4 regions of the Thalassotalea sp. Y01 genome follow, and region 2 is predicted to be linked to each of the others. Evidence: predicted binding sites of a transcription regulator. Region 2 holds the regulator's gene; each other region holds the start of a gene.

Region 1 (8,119 bases), on a different contig from region 2:
GATGCTTGGACCGATACCGTCACCTGGGATCACTGTGATTGTTTGTTTTGTCATGGGGCTGCCTTTAATCGAGAGAGGGATGTCGGTTTATTGAAAATCGTGGCGCGAGCAACAGATATAAAAAAACCGCCTGTATTTAATGGCGGTTTTATATCAAAAATGACGTAATATTTCTAGTTAGAATGGCAAGTGGCGATAAATTAGGCGGTTTTATCGTCAATTAAGTGCCATTTTGTAGTAAAATGACAAATATTGTCCGAGTTACGCTAACTCATGCATATTGATTATTGTGTCGTTATTGATTGTCAAAAGTGGCGACATAGCTTTTATAATCGTTGTAGGCGCTTTCACCTATACCAATTAAACTGCCATTTTTAAATAATAACGCCGTACACTCATCTTGGGTTGTTTTACCATCTGAGTGGCGATGCTGAGTACGATAAAAGGTGATTTGATAGTTATCACTTTCAACTTTTTTCGCTTCGGTAATATCGGGGCTACCAATATCCAAAAGAATGGTGTCTAAATCAACCTTTTCGAGTTGCAATTTGGCGATATATTGGCGGTTATAACCTTCTTTTTCATCCCATTGCATTTGAGCGGGTTGATCATCGTCTTCATAATAATGTATTAGACTATAGGCAAAGGCTCCGTAGAGTCCCATTGCCAAGGCTATCCACATGACAACTTTACTGTTCATTTAAGCTTCCTGATTAGCTACTACATCGTTTGCATTATTGTTTACTGGCAAACGAATATCTTTCAGATTAAACCCTAAAGGTATATCTTTCTTCAATGTTAACAACTGCTGATAAAGTTTGATCTGCATTTCGTGTTCTTGCAAATTTTTACGCATCGAAATCTTAAGATCCGTTGCGGCCAAAATGCCACTTAATGAATGATACTTACCAAGCAGTTCAACTGCGGTAACAGGACCGATCCCCGGAACACCTGGTATTTTATTTGTGGTGTCACCGGTTAGAGTCCAATAGTCGATTAACTGTTCCGTGTTTACGGCAAATTTAGCTTTAACATAGTCATCATCAAAGTCACGCTTATTAAAATAATCATACACTTTAATATGATGGCCAAGCAGCGGTAAAAAGCCTTTATCTGTGGAGATAATCGTGGTGTTTTGCCCTTTTATCGCCATTTTTACCGCCAATGTGGCAATTAAGTCATCCGCTTCATCACTTTCAGACTCGAGTGAATCGACACCATGCGTTAAAAAACTGTCTTGCATATCAGCAAGAGAGTTGGCCAGGTGCTCTGGCATTTTCTTGCGACCTTTTTTATAGTCCGCGAATAATTTATGGCGCCAACATTGCCCTTGACCGTCAAACACCGCCAACGCATGAGTGGGTTGGTGTTGACTGAGTATTTTTTGTAAAGCGCTGTTGGTATGTACCTTAGTATTATGAATTATTTGCGCTAACGTCTTATCTGACAATTGATCTAGCATCGCATAAGGACGCTCCTGAGCCGCGTAAATACGGCGGATCAGGTTCATTGCATCGATAAGAACTAAATGAGCTTGCATTGTTGCTATTTAATATCCGTGTTATTGAGAAACTATTTTATAGCACGGCGTATATTCGCCTTGCAGTTTCATCCGTTGTTGTTTAACAAATGATGATAACAGGTTATCCATGTGTGTCATAATTTCTTTGTCACCGGATATTTCATAGGGGCCATGTTGGCGAATATTTCGCACCCATTGCGGTTTTACATTGCCCGCCACTATGCCTGAAAACACTCTGCGTAAGTTTGCCGCCAACTCATTTACCGGCATATCTTTGTTGATGCGCAAATCCGCCATATTGTCATGACTCGGTTCAAATGGTTGTTGAAATTGCGCTTCAATTTCTAAGGTCCAGTTATAGTGATAAGAATCACCTACTGCTTTGCGGTAACTGATCACCGAGTTAACCTGATCTTTTAAGTATTGGGCAACTTGCTCAGGATCATCAATAATAATGCTGTACAGGTTTTGCGCTTCAGCGCCTAACACTTCGCCAATAAATTTGTCTAAATCGGCAAAATATTGCGCCGCTTCTTTAGGGCCGGTTAAGACAATCGGTAATTTTTGTAACTTGTTTTCTGGGTGCAATAAAATGCCCAGCACATAAAGCAACTCTTCGGCGGTACCGGCACCACCTGGGAATATAATCAAGCCGTGGCTTAAACGCACAAAAGCTTCCAAACGTTTTTCAATGTCCGGCATGATCACCAGTTCATTGACTATGGTATTAGGTGGCTCGGCAGCGATAATACTTGGCTCAGTTAAACCGACATATCGGCCAGAGTCATTACGTTGTTTAGCATGACCGAATGTCGCGCCTTTCATTGGCCCTTTCATCGCCCCTGGTCCACAACCGGTACATATATTGATGTGTCGTAAGCCCAGTTCATAACCGACTTCTTTGCAGTATTTGTATTCCACATGGTTAATTGAGTGCCCCCCCCAACAAGTGATAAGCGACGGGTCTGCTTCAAGTTTTATCGCATCGGCATTGCGGATAATGTCAAAAACAATATGGGTGATCAGGCTTTGCGGCCTAGGTTTAGGTTGTGATAAATAGCGACTGGAAATAAATAAGATATCGCGTAATACCGCCGATAATTGTTCTTGAATACCTTTGATGATTTTACCGTCTACAAAGGCATGGCTTGGTGGATTAATTAAACGCAGTTTAACGCCACGCTCTCGTTTAAGTACTTGAATATCAAAATCTTTGTATGTTTCGTAAATGGCTTCAGCATCGTCGGTTGTACTGCCAACATTTAACACCGCGAGCGAGCAGTTGCGATAAAGCTGATAAAGTTCTGAATTGGCAGAATGCTGGAGAAGATCCACTTCAAGTGGCGAAAGAAGACACATGTTGCCGACTGGGTTCAATTCGATTTGCATAGGCACCCCTTAAAATACGACTGGCGCAAAATAGTAGCTATTGTTATATAGCGCGAAAAGCCAAGCTAATTATGACGTTATGATAAGTTTTAACTTGGTCTATTTATCAGTTTAGTGCAAATTAAAATTGTAACAAGCAATGACTCGTTAAGTCATTGCTTGTAAACATAAAATTTATCAATTTTAAAGGTGGGTAGGGCGCTTAAAAATGCTTTTGATACTATTGTCGTAAGGTGCGGTTTTGTGGCGCTATGGCGACCTCACTTGAGCGAAACGGATTGATGTCTAAGCCGCCACGTCGAGTATAGCGCGCAAATACCGTTAATGATTCCGGTTGGCAAAATTCCATAATATCGGTGTAGATACGCTCAACACATTGCTCATGAAACTCATTGTGCTGTCTAAATGAAATCAAATAACGTAACAATTGTTCTTTGTCGATTTGCTTGCCGCGATAACTGATATATACACTGCCCCAGTCAGGTTGATTGGTGATCAAGCAATTGGATTTCAACAGATGGGAAATTAGTTGTTCACTAACCTTAGAGCCTTTGTCACAGGCATTTGCCAATAATGTGCGGTCAAATTGATAATCATTGATGTCGATATCCAAATCATCAATGCAAACCGCATCAATATCGCTAATGGCTAACGCAGGGCAGTCATCCACTGCAAACAAAGTCACACTTACCTCGGCATTTGCGGTTTTGCTTAGGTCTTTGCAAAGTGTTTGCTCAACCTCTTGCCAATTGGCAAAACGGCTTTGATTAAAGCTGTTTAAATACAACTTAAATGATTTTGATTCGATCAAATTATCACTGGTACAAGGGATGCGGAATTCGGCAACCGCAACCACAGGTTTACCTTTGTTATTTAGCCAAGACAGTTCGTAGCCATACCAAACATCCTCACCTTTAAATGGCAGTTCACCGCTCAGGTTCAAATCATCTCGATTTAACGAACGAGGAACGGCTTGCAATAAATGTGGCGCATAGTCACTGGTGTAGTCGGTGGTTTTACCAAGGACCAATGATTTGAGTTCATCACGATTTGAATATTTTGACATAAGTTAACTTTTTGATGGCAATAAAAACAATGGGTTCGCTATAATACGACTAACAATGTCGTAACCAAAGCTTATTTTAACTCATGAGTCTACTACAAAAAAGCCTTGGCCAGTTCGCCAAGGGCTACGCAGAGTTCCATCAACAAAAAACCGCTAAATTGCCAATCATCGAACATGATGACGATTGGCCGTCTCCGTGTGAGCTAGGTGCCATTGATGGTGATGGCTTTATTAGCTGGCAAGCTGTTGATATAGAAGATGAATTAAGCTTTGATAATGTTGAAAAAGCGCTAGAGCTAACGCTGCATAACGATATCAAAGAATATTTTACGGCCGTGTATTCAGAAGCAATTCCTTGTCGCTGTGAACAAGGGGAATTAGAGTTATTGTTGGCCTGGAATGCCAAAGATTTTGAACGACTGCAACAAAATTTGATTGGTCATGTACTAATGAAACGTCGTTTACAACAAGCTGAAACGCTGTTTTTTGCGGTAACCGATCAAGAAGAAATTAACTTGGTAATAAAAAACGATAATGGTGAAGTATGGGCCGAACCTGTCGGCTTAGAGCCGAGCAAGTTCGTTGCGAAAAACCTACAGGAATTTATTGCTAGCCTGAGCTACAGTCAGCAAGAAGCCGAGCAATAGACTCTTTGCCAAGTCTTGGTTGTTGAGTCCTGAGCTTTTAATCTGGGCTTTGAGCCCTAAGTTTTGAATCTATTGTTCTGAGTCTATAGCCCTTAGTTCATGACTCTTAACTTTTAGCTCTTCGCCTTTAACTCGGCAATTTCCTGCTTTAAATCATTAATCTGTTGTTGCAAAGGTTGGATGGCACTAGTAATACGTTGCTCAATATCATCGACCATTGGTTTGGCTTTTGCTGGCGCGGATTGTGGCGTTGCTGACGTTGATTCGCCAAGTTTTGGATTTTTCTGCCAAGTCTGTAAGCCTTTGATAATTAATGCTAATGGCGTACCCGCGGCTACTCGAGCTTTGATTAAGGCAATCGAAGGAGTCTTACCTTGTTTGGCAATCTCGGTACAGGCTTGATATATGTGTTGTTGATTATCCATAGGTCACTGTCTGATGATAAATTCAATAAAGTTGTCAAATTGACAAAATAATAGCGAAATAGACTAACGTTGTCACCTGTAAATTATTTGTTAAAATTACAAAATCCTTTAAAAACAACAGCTTAAAAAGTTGGCAACCTATTTGCTTTGTAATAACTAAATAAAAAATAATTTTCGACTTAAAAACGAAACATTCAAGAGAGAAATAAAATGAAAAAATCGTTAGCTGCTTTATTACTTGTTGCACCACTGTCTTTAGGTTTATCTGGTTGTATCGTTGTTGCAACCGATGGAGAAGGTGATTTTAGCCACTTGGCGGATCATGAAGAGCGTGAATACGAAAACCGTAAAAAGATTGCTCGTTTACAAGTAGGCATGGAATATAGCGCGACTCAAGATTTACTTGGTGTACCGGATTTCACTGAATTGTATGAAAAAGATGGCGAAAATATTCAAGTATTATTTTATCGCACCAATCGCAAGCATTCAGACAGCATGACCACCAAAGATGAATGCACTCCATTGGTGTTTAAAGATGGAAAATTAGCAGCGTGGGGGGAAAGCGCTTATTCAGAAATCTAACGCTGTGTAAATATTCTAAGCGCTTTGACGGGGCCAATGCTGATAGCAATAGCATTGGCCTTTTCACATCTATCACCTCGAAGTAAGCATCATCCGAATACCCTACAAATCATGGCCTGATTAATGGCATTGCATTAATGCGATTGATTTTATGCCTTTGTGTTATCAACGCAACATACTGTCGAGTACATCGACAATTTCGCTCCAATCTGAATCTTGCTCAATGGCCTGCTCAATAAATCGTGATTGAGACGGCTTCCAAAATGGGGCCTGCGATAGATGCATGTGCTCTGGTACGCCTTTATGACGCTCAATAAATATCTTCATTGACGCATCACTGCTATCCAAACCTAATTGTGCAAACAGGTTTTTTAAATTATGTTGTGATAAATCCATAGCGCTCCCCTCAAGGTTCTTACAGCCTATCGCCAAATAAACAGGCAACTATTAGCAGTATAGATAATGTAGAAAAACTGACCAATATTTTGTTTGACTTGCTTTCACCTGACTTGATATGGTGATTTTTCCAACGTTAAAAACCGCATGTATCGTACCAGGGTAATCGATAATAAAACGATAATAAGCGCATTACCCAGCCAATACATTGCCATTAATGAAACTATGGGGTAGTCATGAACGACGTACAAGTGAAAACGGACTCTGATGTTAGAGCGGCTTATTTGTCCGCACCAGAGCTTAAGTTAGCCGCTTCTTTGATATATCAGGCATATCACGATGATCCTGTCTTTATCGAATTGTTTGATACTGGCAGTGGCGATTACGAACAAAAACTACGAGCGGCGATTCGTGAAGAGCTGGCGGCGTTTTGGCAAGCCAATCAACCTATCTTGGGGATCTATAAGGGCGAAGCCTTAGTTGGCGTAGCCTGTTTGCATAGCCCAACCGATGGCTTTGGATCTGAGAGGTTTTGGCATTGGCGGTTGAAAATGATGCTGTCGGCAGGCTATGTTTCGACTAAGCAAATGATCCAGAAAGAGCAACAGATCATTGATGCGGTGCCATTTCAACGTTTTCATATCCTTTCGTTTGTGGCAATCCATCCATTGCATCAGCATCACGGCTTTGGCCATTATTTGATGGCGGCGGTTAATGCCACCTTAGAAGACGATAGCAGCAGTGAAGGTGTGGTTATTTACGTTACATCCGATAAATATAAAGCGTTCTTTAAAGAATGTGATTATAAAACACTAGCTGAAATAACCGTTGGACAAGTTACCGGACCATTGATGGTGCATTATCGAGAGTCCTAATGACAACAAAGCCCAAGCAATACCAAAGTTTTAAAGAGTTTTATCCATTCTATTTGTCGCAGCATAAAAACCGCACCTGCCGGAAATTGCATGTTGTTGGCAGTGCTTTGGTGTTGCTTACCCTGGCTTATGCACTTTTGACAGGTCAATATAAATTGCTGTGGTTGTTGCCAGTCATAGGTTATGGGTTTGCTTGGGTAGGGCATTTCTTTTTTGAGAAAAATAGACCTGCGACCTTTACCTACCCACTTTATAGCTTGGTGGGGGATTGGGTCATGTTTTATCAAGAAATAAAATATTACCTAACAGGCCGCAGCCGCTAACCCTTGACTTTTAAACCTTGATCCTAATTCTAATAGTTAGCCCCTAGCCCCTAGCCCCTAGCCCCTAGCCCCTAGCCCCTAGCCCCTAGCCCCTAGCCCCTAGCCCCTAGCCCTAAAACCTAATCCGTCATGATTCAGTGTTTAATTGAACGACATATTTTTTGACTGTGCGCCTGTCTATTTGTGTGTGAGTTGCAACCGCATCATAGGTGCCAAGTTGTTGATACAACATCTGACAATAGCGGTCGTTTAAGCTTTTCAAATCATGACCGATATCCGCGAGTTGTGCTAACAAGGTTTCGGTAGGACCTTGTGTGTTTAAGCGTATGCGATCGCCATGGTAACTGCCGCGATCCAATTGTCTGTTTATGAAAATGTCGAATTAGTCGCCAAGGTAGGGGGACATTACTGGGACACAGAACTTAAATTAACGGACTCTTGCTACGATTCGGTATTGTGTATTGATGATGAAACCATGGAAGAAAACAGTGGTAACGACTCATTCTAAAACATCGGTGTTAATTGGCGTAATGGTGATGGAAGTAGTATTAGTTTGGCATACAGTCGATATAAATTTGAATATCAAAATAAAGAGATAACCTCGGCTTATACCTCAATATAATTGATGTTTCGATCTTAATTATTTGATTTGTCTGTATCTTCTTTGACGGTTGACAATGTCAGTAGCTACGGAGCATAGGGAAATGTTGTTATCTTTATCAGGATAAATGGTAAGTGACTAGCACATCGACATTGACACAATATACTCCCTATTTAATAAAACATACTACCAAGTGAAAGTATGATAAAAGTTACATCATGTTAAATATATTTGACATTGATTTTGAGTCCAACTATTCTTACATGATGTTAAATATATTTGACATCGATTGA
Region 2 (8,119 bases):
TGTCATCCAGTTTAATGGTGATGGTGGCACGATAGTTTTGGCTTAATTTCGCCAGTTTAGTTGCAGCTCTTGCATGTAAGCCGAGTTTATTTTCTATTTTTACGAAGCGTGATTCACAAGTGGACATGGCCGTTGCTTTCCTGGATAACTTGGTCGCGAGTCTTAGTGTCGCTATTTAGTAAGTTCGCGATGACGAATTTGCACATCTCGTTCTTCTTTGCGAAATTGTTTGGCGAGAGCTTCTGCAATATAAACACTGCGATGCTGTCCGCCTGTGCATCCAACCGCTATGGTTAAATAGGTGCGGTTATTACGTTCTAAATGTGGCAACCAAGTCATCATAAAAGAGTTTATCTGCCAAATAAACTTAGTGACAATCGGTTGGCTAGCAAGAAAGTCTTGAACCGGTTGATCGAGGCCATTGTATGGCTTCAGTCCCTGTTCCCAAAATGGGTTTGGCAAGAAGCGGGCATCGAAGACATAATCGGCGTCGGTTGGCACACCATATTTAAAACCAAATGATTCAAACACAATAACCAAAGAACCGGTTTTTGAGCCCATCACTCGTTCACGCACTAAATCCGCTAACTGATGTGGCGTCAAACTGGTGGTATTAATATAAAGGTTGGCGCGACTGGCCACCGGATCGAGTAGCTTTTTCTCTAATGATATCGCTTGATCTAACGCCATGTTTTGACGAATTAAAGGGTGTAATCGGCGGGTTTCGCTGTAACGACGCACCAATTCTTGATCATCAGCGTCAAGATAGAGAATGCTTAACTCAACCGTACTGGGTAAATAATCAATGATCTCGCGAGCATCTTCCGGGTTATGCGGTAAGTTGCGCACATCCAATGACACGGCAACATTTTCGTAGTCGTTAATGACGGTATGGGTCAACGCGGGTAAAAGGTTTACCGGGATATTATCAACGCAATAATAACCGAGATCTTCGAGTACTCGCAGGGCGACGGTTTTACCTGAACCGGATCGGCCACTGACGATCATTAACTTCATTGCTTGCTCCTGTTAGCCATTAGCGACCAGTCTATAGAGTTGATTGGCGCTGGTACAGCGGCGCACGTTTTTACTATTATCTTTGTCTGAAAAGTATTTCGCAACACTTGCCAGAGTTTCTAGGTGTTGTTGGCAGCTATCTTCAGGAACGAATAAAGCGAAAAATATATCGACAGGCTTATTATCAATCGCATCAAAGTTGACCGCTTTATCTGTGGTGATTAACACCGCCACAGGTTGTTCAGTGTTATCGATTTTACTATGCGGGATGGCAATACCTTTGCCTATACCGGTACTGCTGAGTTTTTCTCTGTCGATAAGATCGTTTAGCAGCTCTTTGGCTGACGAAGTAGAGATTTTATTAGCGGCAAGTACACTGATTTGCTCTAAAATATTTTTTTTACTGTTGCCCGGAGCTGCACATATGGTGCAGTCCGGAGATAACAAATTAGCGAGTTTCATATAGTTAATGTTTAGACAGTTTGGCCTTGTGTTTTAGCACTTGGCGATCTAGTTTTTCCACAAGTGCATCAATGGAGGCATACATGTCTTCATTTTCAGCGGAGCCAAAAATCTCTCCCTGATTGACGTGCAGTGTGGCTTCGGCGATTTGCTGCAGCTTTTCTACTTTCAATACAACATAAACATTGTTTATGTGGTCGAAATGACGTTCAAGTTTGTCAAATTTTTGTTCAACATACGCTCTCATAGAGGCAGTAACTTCAACATGATGACCAGAAAGATTGATTTGCATAAGCTGTTTCCTTATGGTTTGGCTTAAATTAAGCTTTTTCTTTGGTTTGAAGGAGGAATGCCCAAAGACTCTCGGTATTTGGCTATCGTTCTGCGTGCAACGTTAATCCCCTGATCTGCCAAAAGCTCCGCCATTTTACTATCGCTCAATGGTTTTTTCGGATTTTCAGCATCGACCAGTTTTTTAATTAAAGCTCGAATTGCAGTAGACGAACACTCCCCGCCGTTTTCGGTACTCACATGGCTTGAAAAGAAGTATTTTAATTCAAATATTCCTCGCGGCGTATGCATGTACTTTTGTGTGGTAACCCTAGAAATTGTCGATTCGTGCATCTCAACCGCTTCGGCAACGTCGTTCAGTACCATAGGACGCATAGCTTCCGGTCCATGTTCAAAAAAGCCCTGTTGTTGTTGTACAATGCAATTGGACACTTTCATCAGAGTTTCATTGCGGCTTTCCAATGATTTAATAAACCATTTTGCTTCCTGCAAATGCGAACGTATAAATTGGCTATCTTCCGCCGAACTGGTTTTTGCCAGCGAAGCGTAGTGATTATTGATATTTAGTTTAGGTGCAGTTTCTGGATTTAGCTCAACCACCCATCGGCCGTTTTTCTTAAACACACTCACATCAGGAATGATGTATTGTTCCTCGTTTTGCACGATGGCATCGCCTGGACGTGGGTTAAGACTGTGGATTAGGCGCATCACTTCTTGAAGTTGTGGCTCTTTAAGTCTGGTTTTACGCATTATGGTGCGAAAATCGCGATTGGCGAGTAAGTCAATATGATTATTGATAACCAGTTTTGCTTCTTTGAGAAACGGCGTGCCAGCGTCAAATTGGTCAAGTTGAATCAGCAAGCAATGCTGAATAGAACACGCGCCGGAGCCAATAGGATCAAACATATGGATGCGCTTTAATACCGCCTCCACTTCGTCTAATTCAATCTCATCATCGCCTAAGCTTTCTTGGATGTCTTCTGTAGTGACCGTTAAGTAACCGGCGTCGTCGATGGCGTCAATAATCGCCACCGCGATGGTTTTATCGGTTTCAGTAAATGGTGTTAGTTCCATCTGCCAGGTAAGGTGATCATGGATGTTTTCCGTGGTTTCACCTTGATAGACGGTATCGTCATTACCGGATGCCATTCCAGTGTTGGAGACTCCGGCACTAAAGCTTTCTTCCCATGTTGAGTCGACAGACAACTCTTCTGGGATTTCATTTTGGGTTAAGGCTTCACTAGTGGTGATTTCATCTTGTGTTGGCGTTGCATCTTCACTGCCGTCTAAACCGTTGGTTTCGGTGGCGCTTGCCTCATTACTTTGTTGCTGATTGTCATCGGCTTCCAGCAATGGATTGCTTTCAAGCGCTTCCTGAATTTCCTGTTGTAGATCCAAGGTCGATAGTTGCAACAATTTTATCGCTTGTTGCAATTGTGGAGTCATCGTTAGGTGCTGGCCAATGCGCAGCTGAAGACTTGGTCTCATTAGTTAATTGCTTTCCATAAAACAGAATACAAGAGGCAATGCATAACCAAGCAATTAAGCCTGTATCATTGCGGCGTTTTTTCCTTGCACTAGTTATAACTATAGCGTGAATTTCTCGCCTAGGTAGACGTCTCGTACATGTTGATTTGATAAAACTTGTTCAGCATTGCCTTGGGCTATCAACTCACCATGGCTAACGATATAGGCATGCTCACATACATCCAAAGTTTCACGAACATTGTGATCAGTGATAAGGACACCGATACCACGTTCTTTTAAATGTAAGATAATTTTTTTAATGTCACCCACTGAAATAGGGTCAACACCGGCAAACGGCTCATCGAGCAAGATAAATTGCGGATCCGCTGCCAATGCTCTGGCAATTTCGACGCGGCGGCGTTCACCACCGGATAGGCTTTGCCCTGTATTTTCTACGATATGACCGATATTAAACTCTTCAACCAACGACTCAAGCTTTTCTTGACGCTCATTTGCTGTCATTTCCTTGCGGGTTTGTAGTATAGACATGATGTTATCGTAGACTGAAAGCTTGCGAAAAATCGATGCTTCTTGAGGCAAATATCCGATGCCGTGACGCGCTCTCTCATGCATAGGCGATAAGGTAAGATCAACATTGTTCAGTGTCACTGTACCTTCATCGCTAGCGACTAGGCCGACAATCATATAAAACGATGTGGTTTTACCTGCGCCATTAGGACCCAGCAAGCCAACAACTTGACCGGCTTTAACCGTCATACTGACATCTTTAACAACTTTACGACCTTTATAGGCCTTAGCGAGATTTTTGGCTTCGAGTGTTGCAGTCATGATTACTGTTCTTGTTCAGTGGTTTCGTTATTGTCTTTTTTGTTGATCTTGTCTTTCACATCAGGTTCGATAATTGTGGTTACAATGCCGCCGCCATCACCATCGGCAGTAAGCTGCTCGGTTTCAAGGTTATAGGTAATCACATCACCTTGCACCATACTGCCTTGCTGACTTACTTTGGCATTACCACGAATAACGATGATATTGGTTAATGGTGAGTAGCTAATTTCATTGGCTTGCAATTCAATTTGATCACCATTATCGAGCGTTTGGCTAAATCTGGCCGGTGTTCCCTTAGCCAAATATTTTTTTGCCTGTGAATCATTTTCATTGCTGACTTGAACTAAATCGGCTTCGATAGTCAAAGTGCCCTGGGTTATTTTGACGTCGTCGATATAACTAGCAATGCGATTTTTTAAATCGGTTGACTGTTTTTGCGCAACAATTTTAATTTCTTTTTCAAAGTCTGATTGCTCAGCACTCAGCCAAAAGCTGGGAAGCAATAAGGCAGCACTGACTAATAATTTATGAGTCATGTTTTTTAAAGGTTGTTTGTACATGTTCACTCAATGTCATTTCGGTAGTATTTATATCAACCTTCAAACCTACGCCGCTCATGGTAAAGTCTTTACCTTTCAATAGGATATTTTGGTCTGAGGTTATTATTTTAGTATCCAAATCCAATGCCAATTCTTCCCCATGAACTTCTGAGATGAAGGCATTTTTATCTTCACAGATTAATCTTACTCTATCTTTTAGAATTAAGATATTGTCTTTGCCGAGAAAACCGCTTTCTGCGGTTAGTCGCCAAGGCTCAGAGCCGTCATCGGGGTATAAAGTGTAAGCTGGCTTAAGTAATTTGGTTTCGCCCAGTTGATCAAAGTGGGTCATTTGCTCTGCGTAAATGGTGTGCACCAGATGACCATCACTGTCGAATTTCTTTGAGCTTAGTGCATTAGCAACAAAAGCAGGCTCATCTAAAGGTTTAATTACCTCAACGTCAGCTTGCTGTGATTGTTGATAATGAAGGTATCCATAAGACGCCAGAGCCAAAATAAACAACAGAATAGAAATCAGATGCAATCGACTCATACACTCGCTCCTGTTGCCAGATGCAAGGTGTTTTGGGATTGCATAATAAGGTCACATAATTCCCGTACCGCGCCGCATCCACCAGCTAAAAAGGTAATGTAGTCAGCACCATTTTTAACCAAAGGGTGGGCGTCGTTAACGGCAACACCAAAACCAACCTGCTCGATACAGGGTAAGTCTGGTACGTCATCGCCGATATAGGCTATTTGTTCTAGGTCGATAGACAATTGATTGGCGATATCGATAAGCGCAGGCATTTTATTTTCTTGTCCCTGAACAATGAATTTTACGTTCAGAGCGCGCATGCGATTTTGTACTATGTTGGAGTTGCGCCCGGTGATGACAGCAACATCGACACCATTTTGACCGACGGCTTTAATACCAAAACCATCTTTTGTGTTAAATGCTTTTAACTCTTCACCATCGTTACCGAGGTAGATACGACCGTCAGAAAAAACACCATCGATATCACAGACCAATAATTTTATCTGTTTAGCTTTCTCTATAATGGCGCTGTCGACCTGCCCGTACAAGGTAGTGGTCATGGTTTTGCCAGTACTCAATTACAATACTCCTGCTTTAAGTATATCGTGCATATTCATTGCGCCGACAGGCTCATTGTCATCATTAACGATGATTAAACCATTGATGCTTTTATCTTCCATTAGCTTTAATGCTTCGGCTGCCAACATTTGTCGTTTAGCAACCACGGGATGTTTGGTCATCACCGATTCAATATAATCATGATGCAGATTTACCTGCTCATCAAGGATTCGGCGTAAATCACCATCGGTGAATAAGCCCAATAAGCGACCATCATCATCGGTAATGGCGGTCATACCCAAACCCTTCTGTGTCATTTCGACAAGTGCATCTTTAATAAGTGCCCGATAATGAATTGTAGGCAGTCTATCACCACTGTGCATAACATCTTCAAGTCGCAATAACAGACGTTTACCTAAGCTGCCACCTGGGTGTGACAATGCAAAGTCATCAGCAGTAAAGCCGCGAGCGTTTAATAACGCCACCGCCATCGCATCTCCCATCACCAAGGTCGCTGTTGTGCTCGACGTAGGTGCAAGACCTAACGGGCATGCTTCTTGAGGCACGGCGATGCAAATATGTACGTCACTCAATTTCGCTAATGTTGAATTGGTATTGCCTGACATACCAATCAAGGTTGAACCGATGCGCTTAATAACCGGCATAATCGCCAATACTTCAGCGGTTTCACCGGAATTCGATATCGCCAAGACCACATCTGAGCTAGTCACCATCCCCAAGTCACCATGACTGGCTTCTCCAGGGTGAACGAAAAAAGCTGGTGTTCCTGTGCTGGCCAATGTCGCTGCAATTTTGCCGCCGACATGACCGGACTTACCCATACCGATAACAATAACTCGACCTGAGCAATCAAACATCAATTGACAGGCCTTGGCAAATTCGTCGTCGATATAATTATGCAAATTTTCGATTGCTTGTTTTTCAATATCGATTACGTTTGCGGCAAGTTGCTTAAATTGTTTTGCATTAGGCATAAACTAAAGAATCCTAGGTAAAGATTAGGTATTGATAGACGATAAAGCCAATGAAGATAACCCCACCTTTAACACGGGTGATTCTAAAATGTCCAGAGCGGCTAAAACACAAGGCAAAAAGGAGAATGGTCAACGCCATCATGTATGGCACATCACGACTCGCGACTTCACTGTCAACGACACCGGGCGCGATAAGACCAGGTAAAGCTAAAACAGCAAGAATGTTAAAGATATTGGAGCCGATGATATTGCCTAAAGCCAAATCATCTTCTTTTTTGATGATGCTGACCACACTCGCGGCCAATTCCGGCAAGCTGGTACCAATTGCAATAATCGTTAAACCAATCACTAAATCGCTCATGCCTAACGCTTTGGCAATAACCGTGGCTGATTCAACTAGGTAATTAGCACTTAATGGCAGTAGCACGAGTCCAAACACCAACCAAGCTAGGGCGACTAAGTTATTGACGTTTTCTGGGATTTCAGATTGCGCTTCAGTAATCATCGGATCTTCAATTTTATGGTGCTTTACTTGTTTTATACTCACCATAAGTAAACTAATGATGAACACCAAGAAGCCGACCATTAATAACAAGCCCTCAATAAAGCTGAAATTCAGATCAAAGAGCATATAGCTGGCAATAAAGGTGACGATTAATAGAATCGGTAACTCACGTTTTAAGGTGAGTGATGAAACGGCTAACGGTTTGCATAACGCAGTAAGGCCCAACACTAAAGCGATGTTAGTGATATTTGAACCGATAGCATTACCTATTGCGGTATCCGGTGCGCCTTGTAATGAAGCTGTTGCTGCCACCACCATTTCCGGCGCGGATGAGCCCATCGCGACGATAGTAAGACCGATAATCATCGGCGCAATGCCATAATTACGCGCAATCGCTGCTGCGCCAAAGACAAATTTATCGGCGCTGTAGATTAGCGCGATAAGAGAAATTATTAGTATTAAGACTTCAATGAACATCTATTGCTCCATAAAATAGCCTTTAAATTTTCGCTGTAAATGACACAAATTAAAAGAGATAAAGTACAAATAAACAAAAATTTGTGGAGAAATCACAGATTTAAGCAAAATTTCCCTTAGTTTTAGACAAAATCGCCGTGAAAAATGGCAAATATTGAAAAACAAAATAAGCTTTTATTCATAGCAATAACAGAGCCATTTGCTGCAAGTAGCAAATAAAGCCAGACAACCTGTTAAGCAATATAGGGAATCACCATGAAAAATAAGTTACTACTTCCACTTTTGTCATTTGCATTCGTGACCTCCAACGCACAGGCGGAACAATTTTATGGTTTTGCTGATGTAAACATCAACTTTCTAGATTGGACTGATAAAGCCGAAGATCGTTCTAATCCCGATATTGGTGGCTTTGGTGGGGAAA
Region 3 (8,119 bases), on a different contig from region 2:
AATATCGATACGACGTCGCGAATAACTGTACACTCACTAGTGCCAGAAAAATACAACAAAAAGAAACGCTTAATTTACGCATCGTAAAAGATAGTTTGGTTTTATACATCGATTAAACCCAGTTTATTTTTATAATTTTTGGGAGTACTGCTTTATCACATTAAAACACTTGCGCAATCCGTTGTCACGTCTATGTTTTGACTATATTTATCGCCAATTTTGATACCGATAAAAAAGGCACCTAAGGTGCCTTTTTATTTTTCGTTTATTCGACAAACCAGGTATTGGTTATGGCCGCATTTTCAATCCTTTGCTGTGACCAGATATTGTCTGCACCTATTTCATCATCTGGCCATAAATGTCCATTAGTGAAGAACTTACCGTCTAGTTTTAAATACCCGTAGGCGGTAATGGTGTCGTTCGGCCATAAATAGTAGGTAGCGCCAATTTCATCATCTGGCCATAAGTGACCATTAGCACCAATTTCATCGTCTGGCCATAAGTGACCATTAGCACCGATTTCATCGTCTGGCCATAAGTGACCATCAGCACCGATTTCATCGTCTGGCCATAAGTGACCATCAGCACCAATTTCATCATCTGGCCATAAGTGACCATCAGCGCCAATTTCATCGTCTGGCCACAAATGACCAGCTGCACCAATTTCATCGTCTGGCCATAAGTGGCCATCAGCACCAATTTCATCGTCAGGCCACAAGTGACCACTGGCGTAGGTGCCATCCCAGCTGTATTCTTTATTACCGACTAGGTAAAACTTGCCTTCTTGTAAGTTATAACGTGCTGGACCAACGTAATGTTGATACTTAGTTTGTGCGGTCAGCGTTTGTTCAATGTTCATGCCACGATTGGCACAGCCAACAGTATCAGAATTCACGGCACGTTCGGCATTTACAAAACCGGCACCTTGTTGGAACACACTGTAGGTATATTCATCCGTTTCAGAATTAGCACCTGCAATAGCAGACGATAACAGGCGGCATTTGACATCATCGGGGGAGAGGGTTGGGTCTTCTTGTAACAACAGGGCAACAATTCCCGAGGTAACCGCTGTTGACTGAGAAGTGCCAGATAATGCCATGTATTTGCCGCCTGCATCGGCTTCTGGGAAATTTCGGTATATATAACTATTTTCGCTCATTAATCCTTGGATTTTGCTACCCGGTGCGATTAATTCAGGTTTAATAAACCCTTCGACCGTTGGGCCTGCACTTGAGAACGATGACAAGATGTCATCACCAAGGAAATAAGGCGTGCCATTGTCTGAGCTAGCACCAATGGTAATAACATAAGGGTTATTGCCTGGAACGCCAATACTCATCGCATCTGAACCTTTGTTACCTGCAGAAGCAAGCACGGTAATGCCCTTGCTCCAGGCTAAAGTAACGGCCTGATTAATAGGATCGTCCCAATAAAAAGACTGCGGATTAGCCGAGAACGACAGATTAAGAACCTTGATATTATGCTCGTCTTTATGGGAGATAACATAATCAAGGGCCTTTAAGATCTCGGTGTAAGTTGAGCTGCCATCTTCATAGAAAGCTTTTACAACCAACAAATCCGCATCAGGAGCAACACCATTATAGAAAGCCATTTGGTTTCCATTTCTGTCATAACTATATGAACTGTTACCAATGATACTTGCCACGTGGGTACCGTGACCATTTTCATCGTGTTTTATATCTGTACCACCTAAGACATTATGCAGTACTAAATTACGTTTATGACCTGTGGTATCTTGTTTGATACTTTTCATATGACGTACGCCTGTATCGATGATGGCAACACCAACACCTTTACCGGTTATGCCATTTTGATGCAACTGACTGGCGCCAGTTAGGGTCGATACATAGGTATTTCTTTCGTTAGCGAATGCTTCTGCCGCTGCAACACCACGTTCATTAGCCATGCTCAATTGCACTTTATCGTCATTGAACAAACGAATCATAGGATGAGCGTTACGCACTTCATTCACTTGAGCATCGGTCATTAATGCAGAGATTGCTTGGATGACGGTGTACTTGTGCAGTACTTCACCACCGACTGACTCTACAGCGTTAACCAGTGTCGGCTTACTTGCTCCTTGCACAATATACGAAAAACGCTCTTCCGCATGTTGGTGACCGACGTATAGGAGAGCTGCCGTTAATACGAGCAGCGAGGTCATTAGCGCAGACCTTAAAACAGATTTTTCTAAAAATTTGAACGATTTCATGCCCTGTCCATAATTTTTTATTATTGTATTCTTTACAATGCGAGAAGCGTGCCAAACTTTAAAATAACTAATACAGACAGCGAGTTATGGGGATTAGTGCAATAAACGCACAATCACAGCAAAATCAAAACCAAAACCTAACGAGCAAATATGACGAAAACAAACAACGAACCAGAAACAAATGACGAACCCAAGTAAAAGAGAAGCATATGAAGACAAGAAATGACGAGCGCGCTTAACTATAATTGCAACAGCTTTATCAAAGTTATTGATTAGCTAAAGAAAAAACCTCTGATACACTTAGTAAATACACACGGTAGTAAATGTGTTTCAATCATTTTGGTGCCGCCCTATGTTTAAAAAAATTCTAATATTTACCATTCTGTTAGTCCTAGCCTATGGTTTTTGGATCAGCCCAGATTTTAAAGAGATAGCTGCTGGTGTGGCGATTTTCTTATTTGGCATGATATCTCTTGAAGAAGGCTTTAATACGTTTACCGGCGGTACGCTGGAACGGATTTTAAAAAAATCCACAGACAAACAATGGAAGAGTGTTGGTTTTGGTATCGCCACAACCACGATTATGCAATCGAGCTCTCTTGTCTCGGTTATTACTATTTCCTTTTTAAGTGCAGGACTGCTTGGTCTGGCCGCCGGTATTGGTATTATTTTTGGCGCCAACATAGGTACCACCACGGGTGCTTGGTTGGTTGCCGGACTTGGTCTTAAAGTTAAGATATCCGCCTATGCTATGCCCATGCTGGTTTTTGGTGTGGTGTTATTGCTACAAAAACAAAAGAATTTAAAAGGCTTTGGTTTTATTCTTGCCGGGCTTGGCTTTTTATTTCTCGGCATCTCCTATATGAAATCTGGATTTGAAGCCTTTAAAGATACCATTGACTTAGCGCAATTTGCCATGGAAGGATTCGCCGGCTTGATGTTGTTCTCTTTAATCGGTATCGCGGCAACGGTGATCATGCAATCAAGTCATGCCACCATGGTGTTGATCATCACCGCTTTGGCTGCGGGGCAAATCACTTATGAAAACTCTCTTGCGTTAGCCATAGGTGCGAATGTCGGCACCACCGTAACCGCAGTAATCGGCGCAATGAGCGCAGCCATTCCCGGGAAACGGCTGGCTGCAGCTCACTTGATATTTAATATGGTTACAGGCTTAGTTGCGATAGTCTTTTTGCAACAGTTTTTAGTGGCAGTAAACTACTCTAGTGAGGTTTTAGGCATTGCCAACGACGATTACACTCTAAAACTGGCGGTATTTCATACCCTATTTAATACCGCCGGGGTGGTCATCATGTGGCCATTCGTCAATAAAATGGTCATTTTTTTAGAAAACATATTCAAAGAACCAACGGTGGAAGGCAAAGGCGCCATTCATTTACATAATATTTCTGTCGACTTCCCTGAAACCGCAGTCGAAGCGGTGCGCAAGGAAACCGCCCATATGTACCAAATATCGACCAATGTATTGTGTGAGGGGCTGAGTTTAAATCGAGATGAAGTGCTGTCAGACAAAGATCTTGAATTGGTGGTAAAAAATAGCCGAACCGTAAAGGACCTTGATATTGATGGTCTCTATGAAACTGAAATAAAAGGCATTTACTCTGAGATAATTAAGTTTATTTCCAAGGCATCGTTTACCTGGGAAGTAGAGCAATCGTCTTCGATTCATTGGTTACGATCGGCAACGCAAAACATTGTCGAGTCGGTAAAAGCGATGAAGCACCTGCGTAAAAACATGTCTCAAGCGATTGTGCACAGCAATAAAGACTTACAAGAGCAGTATGACTTGATGCGGCTGATGATCGCTCGCATCATTCGTGAACTTGACGGTGTACGCATCATGATACGGGTAGAAAATGACGATCAAAAAGCGTTAATGATGATTCAAGATTTAAAACAAGAAATACAAGGCATAGATCAAAAGTTCTATCGTCATATCACCAGTCTATTACAGGATAAAAAAATCACCGCACATATGGCGACATCCTTGATGAATGACGGCAACTATACACTCACTATAGCTAGTGACATTATCTCTATGGCTGAGACCTTGTATGCAGTTTACAACGAGCAAAAAGAACAGGTTAAACGTGAGATCATATTAAATGAAGAGTAGATAGTTTAGGTATCTGCAAGGCCTACCAGGCTTTTCACTATACAGATAAAAAAAGCGCTATCTTTTTGATAGCGCTTTTTATTTACCGACGATAAATCAACTAGAGAATAGCGTATTTATTGCGACAACAAATCCAGCATAAATGCGTATACCAGAGCACGGTCTTTATAACGTTTATAACGACCAGAAACACCGCCGTGGCCTGCTTCCATATTTATATGGAACAACAATTCATTATCATCAGTCTTCATCTCACGTAATTTCGCCACCCACTTAGCCGGTTCAAAATATTGAACTTGCGAGTCGTGTAAGCCCGTTGTAACCAATAGGTTCGGGTACGCTTTGGCCTCTACATTATCATATGGCGAATAAGACAACATGTAGTCGTAATAGGCTTTCTCATTTGGATTACCCCACTCATCATATTCATTTGTGGTGAGCGGAATAGACGCATCAAGCATGGTGGTCACCACATCAACAAACGGAACCGCTGCAACAACACCTCGATACAATTCAGGCGCTTGGTTAATGACCGCGCCCATCAATAAGCCGCCAGCACTACCACCGTAGGCAAAGATCTTATCGTCAGCGCCATACTTGCCTTTCACTAGTTCACGGGTGACATCAACAAAATCGTTAAAGGTGTTCTTCTTTTTCAAAAGCTTGCCATTGTCATACCATTTGCGGCCTAACATAGAACTACCACGAATGTGCGCGACCACATAGACAAAACCACGGTCGACCAGACTGATCACAGAATCACTAAAGAATGGGTCATTGGTTGAACCATAAGAACCATAGGCATATTGCAACAATGGGTTGGTACCATCGCCTTTAAACTGATCCTTTTTATAAAGCACACTGACCGGAATGTCGGCGCCATCACGGGCTTTCATCATGATGCGCTCAGAATGGTATTGCTTGGCGTCATAGCCGCCTAACACTTCATCCTGTTTCTTCAAATTAATAGAAGATAAATCCAGGCTGACGTCATACACCGAACGAGGGGTTGTCATACTTTGATAACCTACGCGAACAAAGTCGGCATTGAAATCAACATTGTTTTGCAGATAAACAGAATATAAAGACTCATCAAACTCAACCGGTGCGACTTTGCCGGTATTTAAATCCATAACACGAAGGCCCATTAAGCCGTTTTCGCGTTGGGTAAATATAAGCGCATCGTTAAGTACCAATAGCCCCGAAATTAATGTGTCTTCACGATGTTCAATCACATCTACCCATTTGCTTTTATCGCCGACATCCGCTTTTGCGACCTTAGCTATTTTGAAGTTTTTGGCATCTAGATTAGTAAGAATATAGAAATCTTCACCGTGCGACTGCACGCTGTATTCTAAATCTCGTTCAATCGCATGTGCTAGCTTAAACTCACCATCAGGGTTATTGGCATCGAGTAATGAAACACCTAAGCTCACCGTACTGTTGTGAAAAATCTCAATGTATTGATCATCCAGCGATTTACCTATCCAGGTATAGAATGACTTGTCAGTTTCTTCATACATCAGCACATCGTCTTCTTGCTTGGTGCCAAGGGTATGACGATAAACTTGGAAACCTAATAAGGTTTGCGGGTCTTTTTTAATGTAGAAAACAGTATTGGAATCGTTGGCCCAGATGATTTGACCGTTTGTACCGGTTAATTCATCACTGAGCATATCGCCGGTATGGATATTTTTAAACTTGATGGTATAAACACGACGACTCAACAAATCTTCTGAATAGGCTAATAAACCATTGTCAGGGCTAACTTCGACACTGCCATTCGCATAGTAATCTTTGCCTTCGGCTAGCACATTGGCATCAAGCAATACCTGTTCTTCACTACCGCCCTGTTTCACACGGCTGTATATACGATACTCACCGCCGGTGACAAATTTGCTCTGATAGGTATAACCATTCTTCGTATATGGCACCGATGAATCGTCTTTTTTAAGGCGGCTGATCATCTCGTCATATAAGGTATCTTGCAGCTCCTGAGTATGCGCCAATTTAGCCATCGCGTAATCTTCTTCCGCTTGAAGATGGGCTAGTATTTCTGAATCCGAACGGGTGTCGTCACGTAACCAGTAATAATTGTCAATGCGCTCATCACCATGAATCTGCATTTTCTTCGGCACTTTCTTAGCAATAGGTGCGACCACTTGAACCTCATCAGCCACTGACTGTTCCTTACCTTCATTATCGACACTGCAACCTGTTATATACAACGGCAGCAGCAACAAAGCGATTTTCTTCATTCTTATTCCCTAGCTTAAGTTATTGACTTGATTCAATTTAGTAAACATAAGTTAAATACACAAATCAACTTTTGTTTTTAGAAAAGATAAAGAAATGAAAAAGGCAATTATATTTAAGTGCAGTTAAAGCGATTACTGTTCAGCATAACCACTACCAATAGCGCTGAATGGTAACTCTAATTCAAGTTCGGGTACTTCTTGAGCAATCCAAGCAACAAAGGTATTGCTGTTAGGGCCTGGAAAGACACTGTATTCATCGGCCCACGGATAGCTTTGTATAGCTTGTTTAATCTTTGGGATAAGCTCTGTTGCTCTATCACCTTTTATTGATAGTAAAAGCTCTGGCTTTGAGCCATACCAAAATCTGTCGGGCGTTGCGGTATCATATTCACGGATAGCAGAAAGCCCTCGTCTTACTTGCCAGCCTACCACTTCATATACCGTGTATTTATCTGCGTCTTCACCTTTCACTGCTACCCACGGATGCACGGCAAACCAACCACGCCAGCTAAACGCATCGGCGGCATACACTTCTATGATCGCTCGGTTTTCTTCACTCGGTAATGCTGCAATACCCGCAGGTTCTCGACTTGCTGTGCGCCAATCACTGTTGGCACAACCGGTGAGTGATAATAAAAGAATGAAAGCGATAAACCGTTGCAACTTAAAACTCCTGACGATTTTTGATATGCACGTTATAAATTTTAGATGAAATCCATGAAGATAGACATCTTACCCACCATTACGTTCATACCAATGTAACAATGGTTTTATAAAGTACGCATCCATGAACAAAAGTATAACAACACACTTTTGCAGTGTTTTACATTTGGTTAACGGTATTTTTTCTGGAAAAGTTTACTATTAAACACAGTTAACTTTTCATAGTTTTCCTCCCTGAAATACAAATTTTTGCCCCACTCTTTAGTGGGGCTTTTTTTTAGCTAGATGTTGAGTATTTGCTGGGGCTAAGGTGACTAGCTAATTTTTCGAACTCTAAAATTTCGCCCTTTCATTTTGCCTTCGCTAATAGTTTTTACTGCAAGATTAGCAATTTTTGCCTCAACCGCGACAAACGATGCGACCGCTTGTACCTTTATCTTACCAATTTGTTGGCCGCTAATGTTTGGATTTGAGGTTAATCCGCCAAGAATATCACCAGGTCGTAACTTACTCTTTTTACCACCATCAATTTGCAAGGTTACCATAGTCGCTCTGACTGCTTTTTGGTTTAGCACAGATTCATCAGGTAACTCTGTCGGTATAATTTCTTGGCCTAAGTATTCTTCTAAACGAATGACTTTATGAGCTTCTTTGTAACTGATAAACGAACAGGCGGTACCCTTTTTTCCGGCTCTGCCGGTTCTACCAATGCGATGTACGTGTACTTCAGGGTCGTGTGCGATGTGAAAGTTAATCACCAAGTCCAAGTTATCGACATCGAGACCGCGGGCTGCGACATCGGTTGCGATAAGCACCGACAAACTTTTG
Region 4 (8,119 bases), 100 kb from region 2:
GCCGCGGAACTTTAACTCATTAGAAAAAACAAAGGGCGCTTAAAGCGCCCTTTGTCATCGATTCTTGAATTGCCTAATTCATTTTCTGAAATAGCATAAACAATTTTTCTTTAATTGACTGTATATCATTAACCGAGGTTGGTGAGATAAAGATGGTATCATCGCCTGCAATGGTACCTAAAACGCCGTCGGCTTTGCCTAGTGAGTCCAGTAAACGAGCAATTAATTGTGCCGCGCCCGGACTGGTACGAACGATTAACATAACTTCATTAGACTCGATATCTAGCACTAATTGTTTGAGCGGACTTTTTGCCGTCGGCACACCAAGTTCAGCAGGTAAACAATAGACCATTTCCTGTCGGGCATTGCGGGTTCTGACCGCGCCAAACTTGCTTAACATACGTGAAACTTTTGACTGACTGACGTTATCAAAACCTTGCGCTTTAAGGGCTTCAACGATATCGCCCTGTGAACCAAACTGCTCTTGTTTTAGCAGATCTTTAAACGCATTGATTAAAGCTTCCTGTTTTTGCTGTGTGCTCATAAATTATTCTTTTGACCGTATTTTCGGTGTTTACTGGTGACAGTAATCACGTTAAAACAATTCCCCAATACCTAATGGTTAACGCTCATTTCGACTGAGTCTATTTGACCAAAGGTGTCCCAATTCTTGTCGTTTCTTATTGTAATGTTCAGTTTATATTACAAATATCGAGATTCTGAACTAAAGTATCATATCACCATAGCCCTATTGTTGACAAAAGTGTTTGTATTTTTAGTCTCAATTTTGTATCTTTTGTGCACTAAAAAATTAAAGTAATTACTCAATCTGGAATTATCGTCTAGATTGGCTGTTAAGTGATTACTAACACTCACATCATTTTGGAGAAATTCAATGAAAGTTGCCGTTCTTGGTGCAGCCGGTGGTATCGGTCAAGCCTTATCACTATTACTTAAAACTCAATTACCAGCAGGTTCAGAGTTATCTTTGTATGACGTAGCCCCAGTTGTTCCAGGTGTTGCCGTTGACTTATCTCACATACCTACTGATGTAACAGTTAAAGGTTACGGCGCTGATGATTTAGCGACTGCCCTATCAGGTTGTGACATTGTAATTATTCCAGCAGGTATGCCACGTAAGCCAGGTATGGACCGTGCTGACCTATTTGCTGTCAATGCTGGCATCATTAAGACACTTGCTGAAGGCATCGTTGCTAACTGTCCAAAAGCGCTTGTTGGTGTTATTACCAACCCAGTAAACGGCACTGTGCCAATTGTTGCTGAAGTTTTCAAAAAAGCAGGTACTTACGAAGCGAACCGCGTATTTGGTGTAACAACTCTTGATGTTATCCGTAGCGAAACCTTCATCGCTAAGCTAAAAGGCAAGTCGACTTCAGAGGTTAAAGTACCAGTAATCGGTGGTCACTCAGGTACAACTATTCTTCCTCTACTTTCACAAGTTGAAGGTGTTGAGTTTACTCAAGAAGAAATCGACGCACTAACACCACGCATCCAAAATGCTGGTACCGAAGTTGTTAACGCAAAAGCTGGTGGCGGTTCTGCAACACTTTCTATGGGTGCTGCAGCAGCTCGTTTTTGTTTATCACTGGTACGTGGTCTACAAGGTGAAGAAGGCGTTGTTGACTACGCATATGTTCAAGGTAACACTGGTGATGCTGAATACTTCGCACAACCAGTTGTACTTGGCAAGAACGGTGTAGAAGAGTACTTACCATACGGTGAGCTTAGCGCTTATGAGCAAAAAGCAAAAGACGACATGCTAGCGACTCTAAACAAAGATATCCAAGAAGGTGTTGATTTCATCAACGCGTAATCACTTGGTTGCTACGCAATAAAAAACGGTCGCAATAGCGACCGTTTTTATTTTCAAGGGGTCAGATGACTTGATTCAATTCAAGTCATCTGACCCCTTGAAAAATGATGAGTTTAACTGCTGGTCATTTACTGTTGTAATAGCTCGACCAATTCAGCTTCATATTGTGCCTGTTTGTTAACAAAAAAGCCGGTATGAGCTTGGACTATTTTGCCACTGCGATCATAAATGAAACTGCTTGGCATGCCTTTTAATTCAAACTTTTTTGCCAATCGGCCATCGGGATCGTAGATCACCGAAAAGTTTGCAGGGTGTTCGGCAATAAAGGCTTCCGCCATGGCCTGTTTCACATCAACGTTAACCGAAATTACCGTTAATCCTTGCTGCTGATATTTGTTCTGCATTTCATTCATCCAAGGAAAGGACTTTTTACAAGGAATACACCAAGAGGCCCAAAAATCGAGATAAATAACCTTACCTTTATTTTCCGCGACCATGGTTTTCAGTTCACTGATACTATCGACAACCGTTTCAGCCTGTAATGATTTGCTCGCGAATAGCAAAGGCGAAATCATTACTAACACCGCAAGCATGTTACGCATTAATCGCTAGCTCCAGTTGCGGTTTCTACGTCTTCTGGGCGACCTTCGCGTAGGATGCTATCGACCGAGGTTTGGTTATTACATCGCTCATCGGTTTTATCATCACGATAGTAACGGATATTAACGCAATCTTGCTCATAGCGACGCTCGAGTTCAGTGCGTTTAATGGGATTATTTTTTGCGTTTACGATTTGCCTTTGAAGTTGTGCACATTGTTCGCGTTGCTCCGAGGTAAAGACGATATCTTCACATGGATCTTCACTGATAAAAGCACATCCGGCTTGGCTAAGCATTAGGGTGGAAAGAAGCGATATAGTTATTGTTTTCATAAGTACTACCTGATAATGCTGTATTAGTTATTTGTAACATAGCACCTGATTTGACAATCGGCAATGTGATCAGTCGACAAAGCGAAAAAACAACGAATTTGTGTTTGAGTGGTGTTTAGTAATTCAACAAAACAATCGCTAACTGTTTATTAATAATAAAAAAAGGGCCGGTATAAACCGGCCCTAAACTTTAACCAACTAGCGTCGTTATTGTTATTATCCTTTTAGCGAGACAAACTCAGGGTATGCTTCGACACCACAATCAGATTTGTCCACACCATTGTATTCTTCATCTTCACTAACACGGATGCCCATGGTTTTCTTCAATACAAACCATACTGCAAAACTTGCTGCAAATACCCATGCGAAGATAACGAATGCACCGTATAACTGAGCACCAAATGTTGCATCGCCGTTGCTAAATGGTACAACCATTAGCGCGAAGAAACCAACAACACCGTGAACGGAGATGGCACCTACTGGATCATCAATCTTGACTTTATCCAGAGAGGTAATTGAAAGTACCACTAACATACCACCAAGTGCACCAAGTAAGCTTGCAAACAGTGGAGATGGAGATAGTGGGTCAGCGGTAATCGTTACCAAACCAGCTAATGCACCATTTAGAATCATGGTTAGGTCGGCTTTACCCCAAATTACTTTATTAAGTAATAGTGCGGCAACAGCACCTGCAGCGGCTGCAGCATTGGTGTTAACGAAAATTTGACCAACAGCGGTTGCGTTTTCAGCATCAGATAGAAGCAATTGAGAACCACCGTTAAAACCAAACCAACCCATCCATAAGATGAAAGTACCAAGCGTAGCCAATGGCATGTTTGAACCTGGGATTGGGAAGATTTCACCGTTTTTACCGTATTTACCCTTACGAGCACCTAACAGTAATACACCAGCAAGTGCTGCAGCGGCACCGGCCATGTGAACAATACCAGAACCTGCGAAGTCGCTAAAACCAGCTTCAGATAAGAAACCACCGCCCCAAGTCCAGTAACCTTCAACAGGGTAGATAAAGCCTGTTAAAACAACGGTAAATATTAAGAATGCCCAAAGCTTCATGCGCTCAGCTACGGCACCCGATACAATAGACATTGCTGTGGCAACGAATACTACTTGAAAGAAGAAATCTGACTCTAAAGAATGATCAGCACCTTCCGCTTGTGTACCAATTAAACCGGCAATTGATGGTAAGATACCGCCTTCAGCGTTATCTACGTACATAATATTGTAACCAACCAACAAAAACATCACACATGCAATTGAATACAGCGCAATGTTTTTAGTTAGAATTTCAGTAGTGTTCTTAGAGCGAACCATACCCGCTTCAAGCATGGCAAAACCTGCCGCCATCCACATTACTAATACACCTGACAACAAAAAGTAAAAGGTATCAAGCGCGAATCTAAGTTCGGTTACTGTACCTGTTAATGTCGTTAACTCTTCCATTTTATCCCCCTGTTAAAGCGCTGCAGTATCAAGCTCACCAGTACGAATACGTACCGCTTGATCCAAGTCATATACAAAAATCTTACCGTCACCGATTTTTCCGGTATGTGCAGATTTGCTGATGGCTTCAACAACACGTTCAGCATCTTCTGCTTTTACCGCTATTTCTAGTTTTACTTTTGGTAAGAAATCTACTTGATATTCAGCACCGCGATATAATTCGGTGTGACCCTTTTGACGACCAAAACCACGTACTTCTGATACGGTTAGGCCTTCGACACCGACTTCAGAAATAGCTTCTCTGACGTCGTCTAATTTGAATGGTTTAATTATTGCGTTTATTAATTTCATTATCGCCCCCTAATAGTTGCTGGATTAATGGTTACAAGTTGCGTACCAACAAATATAAAACCAATAAAAACAATAATTTAAATTATTTTAAGTTGATTAATGAAAACACAACGCACCAAGTTGGGGCGTTGTGACCGCCATGTTGCTTTAAAACTGTGCTAATTATTTTTGCAGAAATACCTAAAACAGAAGCTGCCGAAAGAAGCGAGTAATAGAAACGAGTAACAGAAACTAATATTAGAAAGGAGTATCGATATAAAAACCGACTTTGGTTTATTAATCGTTAGTGGTCTTGGTCGCTAACGAGTGCCTTACATCGCTCATCAATGATACTCACCACGTCTTTCGAATACACCAAAGATGTATGAGTTTGATTCAGTACAATGTGCTCTGTCATGCCTGGTATACGAGTTTCAGCAATACTCACTGTACCATCGGAGTCCTCGACTCCATCGCGCCATACCCGATCCAGTAGCGGTCTAGCACCAATTTTAATAGAACCAGCGATAGAGATAAGCTTTTGCGGCACAGGCCAAGATTTAGTGAATCGTTTAGGCAATAAACCAAATTGAGTCGAAGAACCTAACAGATATTGAATGTTTACTTTTTTCATGTCTTCGGCAATTTGTGCGCCTTGATGTGGCGTGCCAAGAGTTATCACTAACGGTACGCGTTCAACCGATACTTGACGAGTAAATAAGTACTCAGTTGCAACGAGCCCGCCAAGTGAATGACCGAGCAACACCGTCGGCCCATCACCGACACGTTTATCAATGCTGTGAAACAATTTTTCTTTGTCGACTTTGGTACTTGGGTAAGAAATGTTTTCGACGATATGGCCAAGCTGCATAAGGCGATTGGCCAGCGGAGCCATGATAACTTTGTTCATAAACAATCCGTGTAATATGACAATTTTCATTTCTGTTCCAAATCAGATTAATAAGGGTAGGCGCTTTGATTTTGCTATAAAACTATTCGCTTGGCAAACTCAGTTTAGCGACCAAGCAAATAAAAATCGCACCAATTCAAACGAGTTAATGCGATTGATTTGCCTATTGATTTAACCGTGAGTTAAATTTGATGGCTGTCGTTTACGCTTAAATTGGTTGCCTATATCCTCTCGTATCATATATAGACTCGGAATCAAAAATAGCGTTATTACGGTGGCGAAGATAATACCGAAACCCAGTGATATTGCCATTGGGATAATAAACTGCGCCTGTAAGCTGGTCTCAAAATAGATAGGTAAAATACCAAAAAAGGTGGTAAGTGATGTCAGCAATATCGCGCGAAAACGTTGCATACCCGCTTCAATAACGATATCCATCATTCGCATACCGGTATTTTTGGCACGGTTAATAAAGTCGACCAAAATCAGCGAGTCATTGACGACAACACCGGATAACGCAATAAAACCGTACATAGACATCATATTAATGGTTTTACCGACGATCATATGTCCCCAGATGGCGCCAATGATACCAAACGGAATAACCGACATGATCACGAGTGGTTGGGTATATGATTTGGTTGGTATGGCAATCAAACCGTAAATTAAAAATAACGCCGTTACTGCCGCAAACATTAACTGCTGTAAAAAGTCCTGCTGATCTTTGCTCGCACCTTCCATTCCATATTTTACAGTCGGGTATTTAGCCAAAATAGCAGGGATTATTTGCTCATTGAATTCACCAAGCACTTTGCGAGACTCGACTTTTTCACTGTCAATTTCAGCAGCGATTTTGATGGTACGTTTATTATTGATACGGGTGATTTTTGAGAACCCTTGGCCGATTTCAACATCAGCAACCTGATAGAACGGCACTTCTTGACCACTCGGGGTACGAACCCACATGTTTTCTAAGTCAGTGATTGAACGACGTTCTTCTTCAGGGTAGCGCACCATAACTTTCACTTCATTACGTCCACGCTGTATACGTTGCGCTTCATCGCCATAAAATGCCTGACGTACTTGTTTACCGAGATCGGATAACGACAAGCCCAGCACTTCTGCCTCAGGACGAATCGACAATTTAATTTCTTCACTACCACGACTGAAAGAATTACGGATGTCATACACACCGTCGTATTCACCGAGTTTGTCCTGCACTTCCAAGGCAGCCTGTTCAAGCTCATACTCGTCCAAACCATTTAGTTGGAACTCCAAGGCAGCGCCACCCCCCGCATTGGTACCGGCAAATAGGCGGAGCTCTTTGACTCCAGGGATTTCGCCGATTTGTTCGCGCCATAATTTTTCAATCTCAAAAGCGTTTAATTCACGAAACTCTGATTTATTTAATTCCATTAAAAAACCGCCAGCGAGATTGCCGTTGGTAAACACCATAATATGACGGATAAAGCTTTCTCCTTGATAGAGGTTTTGCTCTGCCATTTCGTAGCCTGAGTCAATAACTCGCTGCAATGCCTCATTACGTCGTTCCGGTGCCATACCGTCCTCCATAATGATTTGCCCTTGAATAAAGTCACTAGGCACACTAGGAAACACCTCTGTTTTAACCAATGAACCGGCAATTAAACCAATTGAAAGAAAAAACAAAGCGATAAACGCTGCCATGGTGGTATAGCGATTTTTCAATGACCAGGTAATCGATCGTAGATAGGTGTTTTTAATAAAACTGTCGAGCCACGCTTTAAAGCGCAATTGAATGCGATGCACAATATGGGCGTTGTCGGGATCAATCTCGGTGTACTTCATGTGCGCTAAATGCGCTGGCAAGATCCACTTCGACTCAATGATAGAGAAAACCAGACAAAGCATTACCACGATGGCGATTGATTGGAAAAAGCCAGAGAAGTTGGTGTCGATAAAAATGAGCGGCGCAAATGCGGCAATGGTGGTTAAAACCCCGAAGGTCGCAGGCATTGCGACTCGATGCGCGCCACGAATGACGTTATCAACCGAGTGGCCTTTATTTTGCACTTCGCTATAGACGCTTTCACCGATAACAATGGCGTCATCAACGACAATACCCAATACCATGATAAAAGCGAATAAGCTGAGTAAGTTTACGGTTACTGAGAAATCCCCTAATAACGGCATCATCATAAATGCGCCAAGGAAACAAATTGGAATGCCGACCATAACCCAAAAAGCGACACGCACTCGTAAAAATAAGGTTAAGACTAAAAACACTAATGCTGCACCAAGCATTAGGTTTTCAAACATCATGGTCAGGCGCTCGCTCAAATAAAACGACGAGTCAGCAAAGACCTCGACATTGGCACCTTCAGGCAATGACTGCTGCTTTTTATCAACATAAGCACGTACTTGTTTGGCAATTTCTAAATCGTTTTGATTACTAGTAGAGCGAACACGAATACTGGTGGTATTTTTGCCATCAAATAACGCGAAGCCTTCATCTTCAACGAAGGCGTCCTTAACGTTGGCAATATCGCCAAGGGTCAAATGCGTACCATCAGAATTAGTGCGTAATACCAGACGAGAAAATTCTTGCCCAGTATAGGCTTGGCCTTCTGTACGTAATTGGATATAGCCACCGCTGGATTTAATGGTACCACCA

The links. Region 2 encodes sigma-54, which starts transcription at its own class of promoters, with help from an activator protein. Its sites were predicted from a motif close to GTTGGCACGNNNNTNGNNT; they were not measured.
Region 1: the regulator sigma-54 is predicted to act here: its motif matches at 5,179-5,197, upstream of HII16_RS08780 (DUF3192 domain-containing protein).
Region 3: the regulator sigma-54 is predicted to act here: its motif matches at 2,271-2,289, upstream of HII16_RS04490 (S8 family peptidase).
Region 4: the regulator sigma-54 is predicted to act here: its motif matches at 4,609-4,627, upstream of HII16_RS05640 (P-II family nitrogen regulator).

Annotation. Positions count from the first base shown of each region.
Region 1 is NZ_JABBXG010000005.1:104,171-112,289, forward strand. It holds gene HII16_RS08745 (isocitrate dehydrogenase) at 1-54, opposite strand, end outside; gene HII16_RS08750 (DUF3192 domain-containing protein) at 296-700, opposite strand; gene xni (flap endonuclease Xni) at 701-1,540, opposite strand; gene ppnN (nucleotide 5'-monophosphate nucleosidase PpnN) at 1,562-2,911, opposite strand; gene queF (NADPH-dependent 7-cyano-7-deazaguanine reductase QueF) at 3,132-3,977, opposite strand; gene syd (SecY-interacting protein) at 4,061-4,624, shown strand; gene HII16_RS08775 (hypothetical protein) at 4,738-5,049, opposite strand; gene HII16_RS08780 (DUF3192 domain-containing protein) at 5,260-5,631, shown strand; gene HII16_RS08785 (DUF2789 domain-containing protein) at 5,797-6,027, opposite strand; gene HII16_RS08790 (GNAT family N-acetyltransferase) at 6,264-6,902, shown strand; gene HII16_RS08795 (DUF962 domain-containing protein) at 6,902-7,225, shown strand; gene HII16_RS08800 (hypothetical protein) at 7,563-7,733, shown strand.
Region 2 is NZ_JABBXG010000003.1:65,467-73,585, forward strand. It holds gene HII16_RS05150 (HPr family phosphocarrier protein) at 1-127, opposite strand, end outside; gene rapZ (RNase adapter RapZ) at 172-1,017, opposite strand; gene ptsN (PTS IIA-like nitrogen regulatory protein PtsN) at 1,030-1,479, opposite strand; gene hpf (ribosome hibernation promoting factor) at 1,484-1,771, opposite strand; gene HII16_RS05170 (RNA polymerase factor sigma-54) at 1,795-3,258, opposite strand; gene lptB (LPS export ABC transporter ATP-binding protein) at 3,358-4,086, opposite strand; gene lptA (lipopolysaccharide transport periplasmic protein LptA) at 4,089-4,622, opposite strand; gene lptC (LPS export ABC transporter periplasmic protein LptC) at 4,612-5,178, opposite strand; gene kdsC (3-deoxy-manno-octulosonate-8-phosphatase KdsC) at 5,175-5,723, opposite strand; gene HII16_RS05195 (KpsF/GutQ family sugar-phosphate isomerase) at 5,742-6,716, opposite strand; gene HII16_RS05200 (calcium/sodium antiporter) at 6,730-7,698, opposite strand; gene HII16_RS05205 (outer membrane protein OmpK) at 7,954-8,119, shown strand, end outside.
Region 3 is NZ_JABBXG010000002.1:372,867-380,985, forward strand. It holds gene HII16_RS04485 (two-component regulator propeller domain-containing protein) at 1-37, opposite strand, end outside; gene HII16_RS04490 (S8 family peptidase) at 266-2,185, opposite strand; gene HII16_RS04495 (Na/Pi symporter) at 2,586-4,370, shown strand; gene HII16_RS04500 (S9 family peptidase) at 4,487-6,628, opposite strand; gene HII16_RS04505 (DUF3750 domain-containing protein) at 6,761-7,291, opposite strand; gene dbpA (ATP-dependent RNA helicase DbpA) at 7,606-8,119, opposite strand, start outside.
Region 4 is NZ_JABBXG010000003.1:168,436-176,554, reverse strand. It holds gene HII16_RS05670 (Dyp-type peroxidase) at 1-15, shown strand, start outside; gene argR (transcriptional regulator ArgR) at 74-544, opposite strand; gene mdh (malate dehydrogenase) at 896-1,834, shown strand; gene HII16_RS05655 (TlpA disulfide reductase family protein) at 1,963-2,436, opposite strand; gene HII16_RS05650 (hypothetical protein) at 2,436-2,765, opposite strand; gene HII16_RS05645 (ammonium transporter) at 2,982-4,226, opposite strand; gene HII16_RS05640 (P-II family nitrogen regulator) at 4,239-4,577, opposite strand; gene HII16_RS05635 (hypothetical protein) at 4,861-5,466, opposite strand; gene HII16_RS05630 (efflux RND transporter permease subunit) at 5,638-8,119, opposite strand, start outside.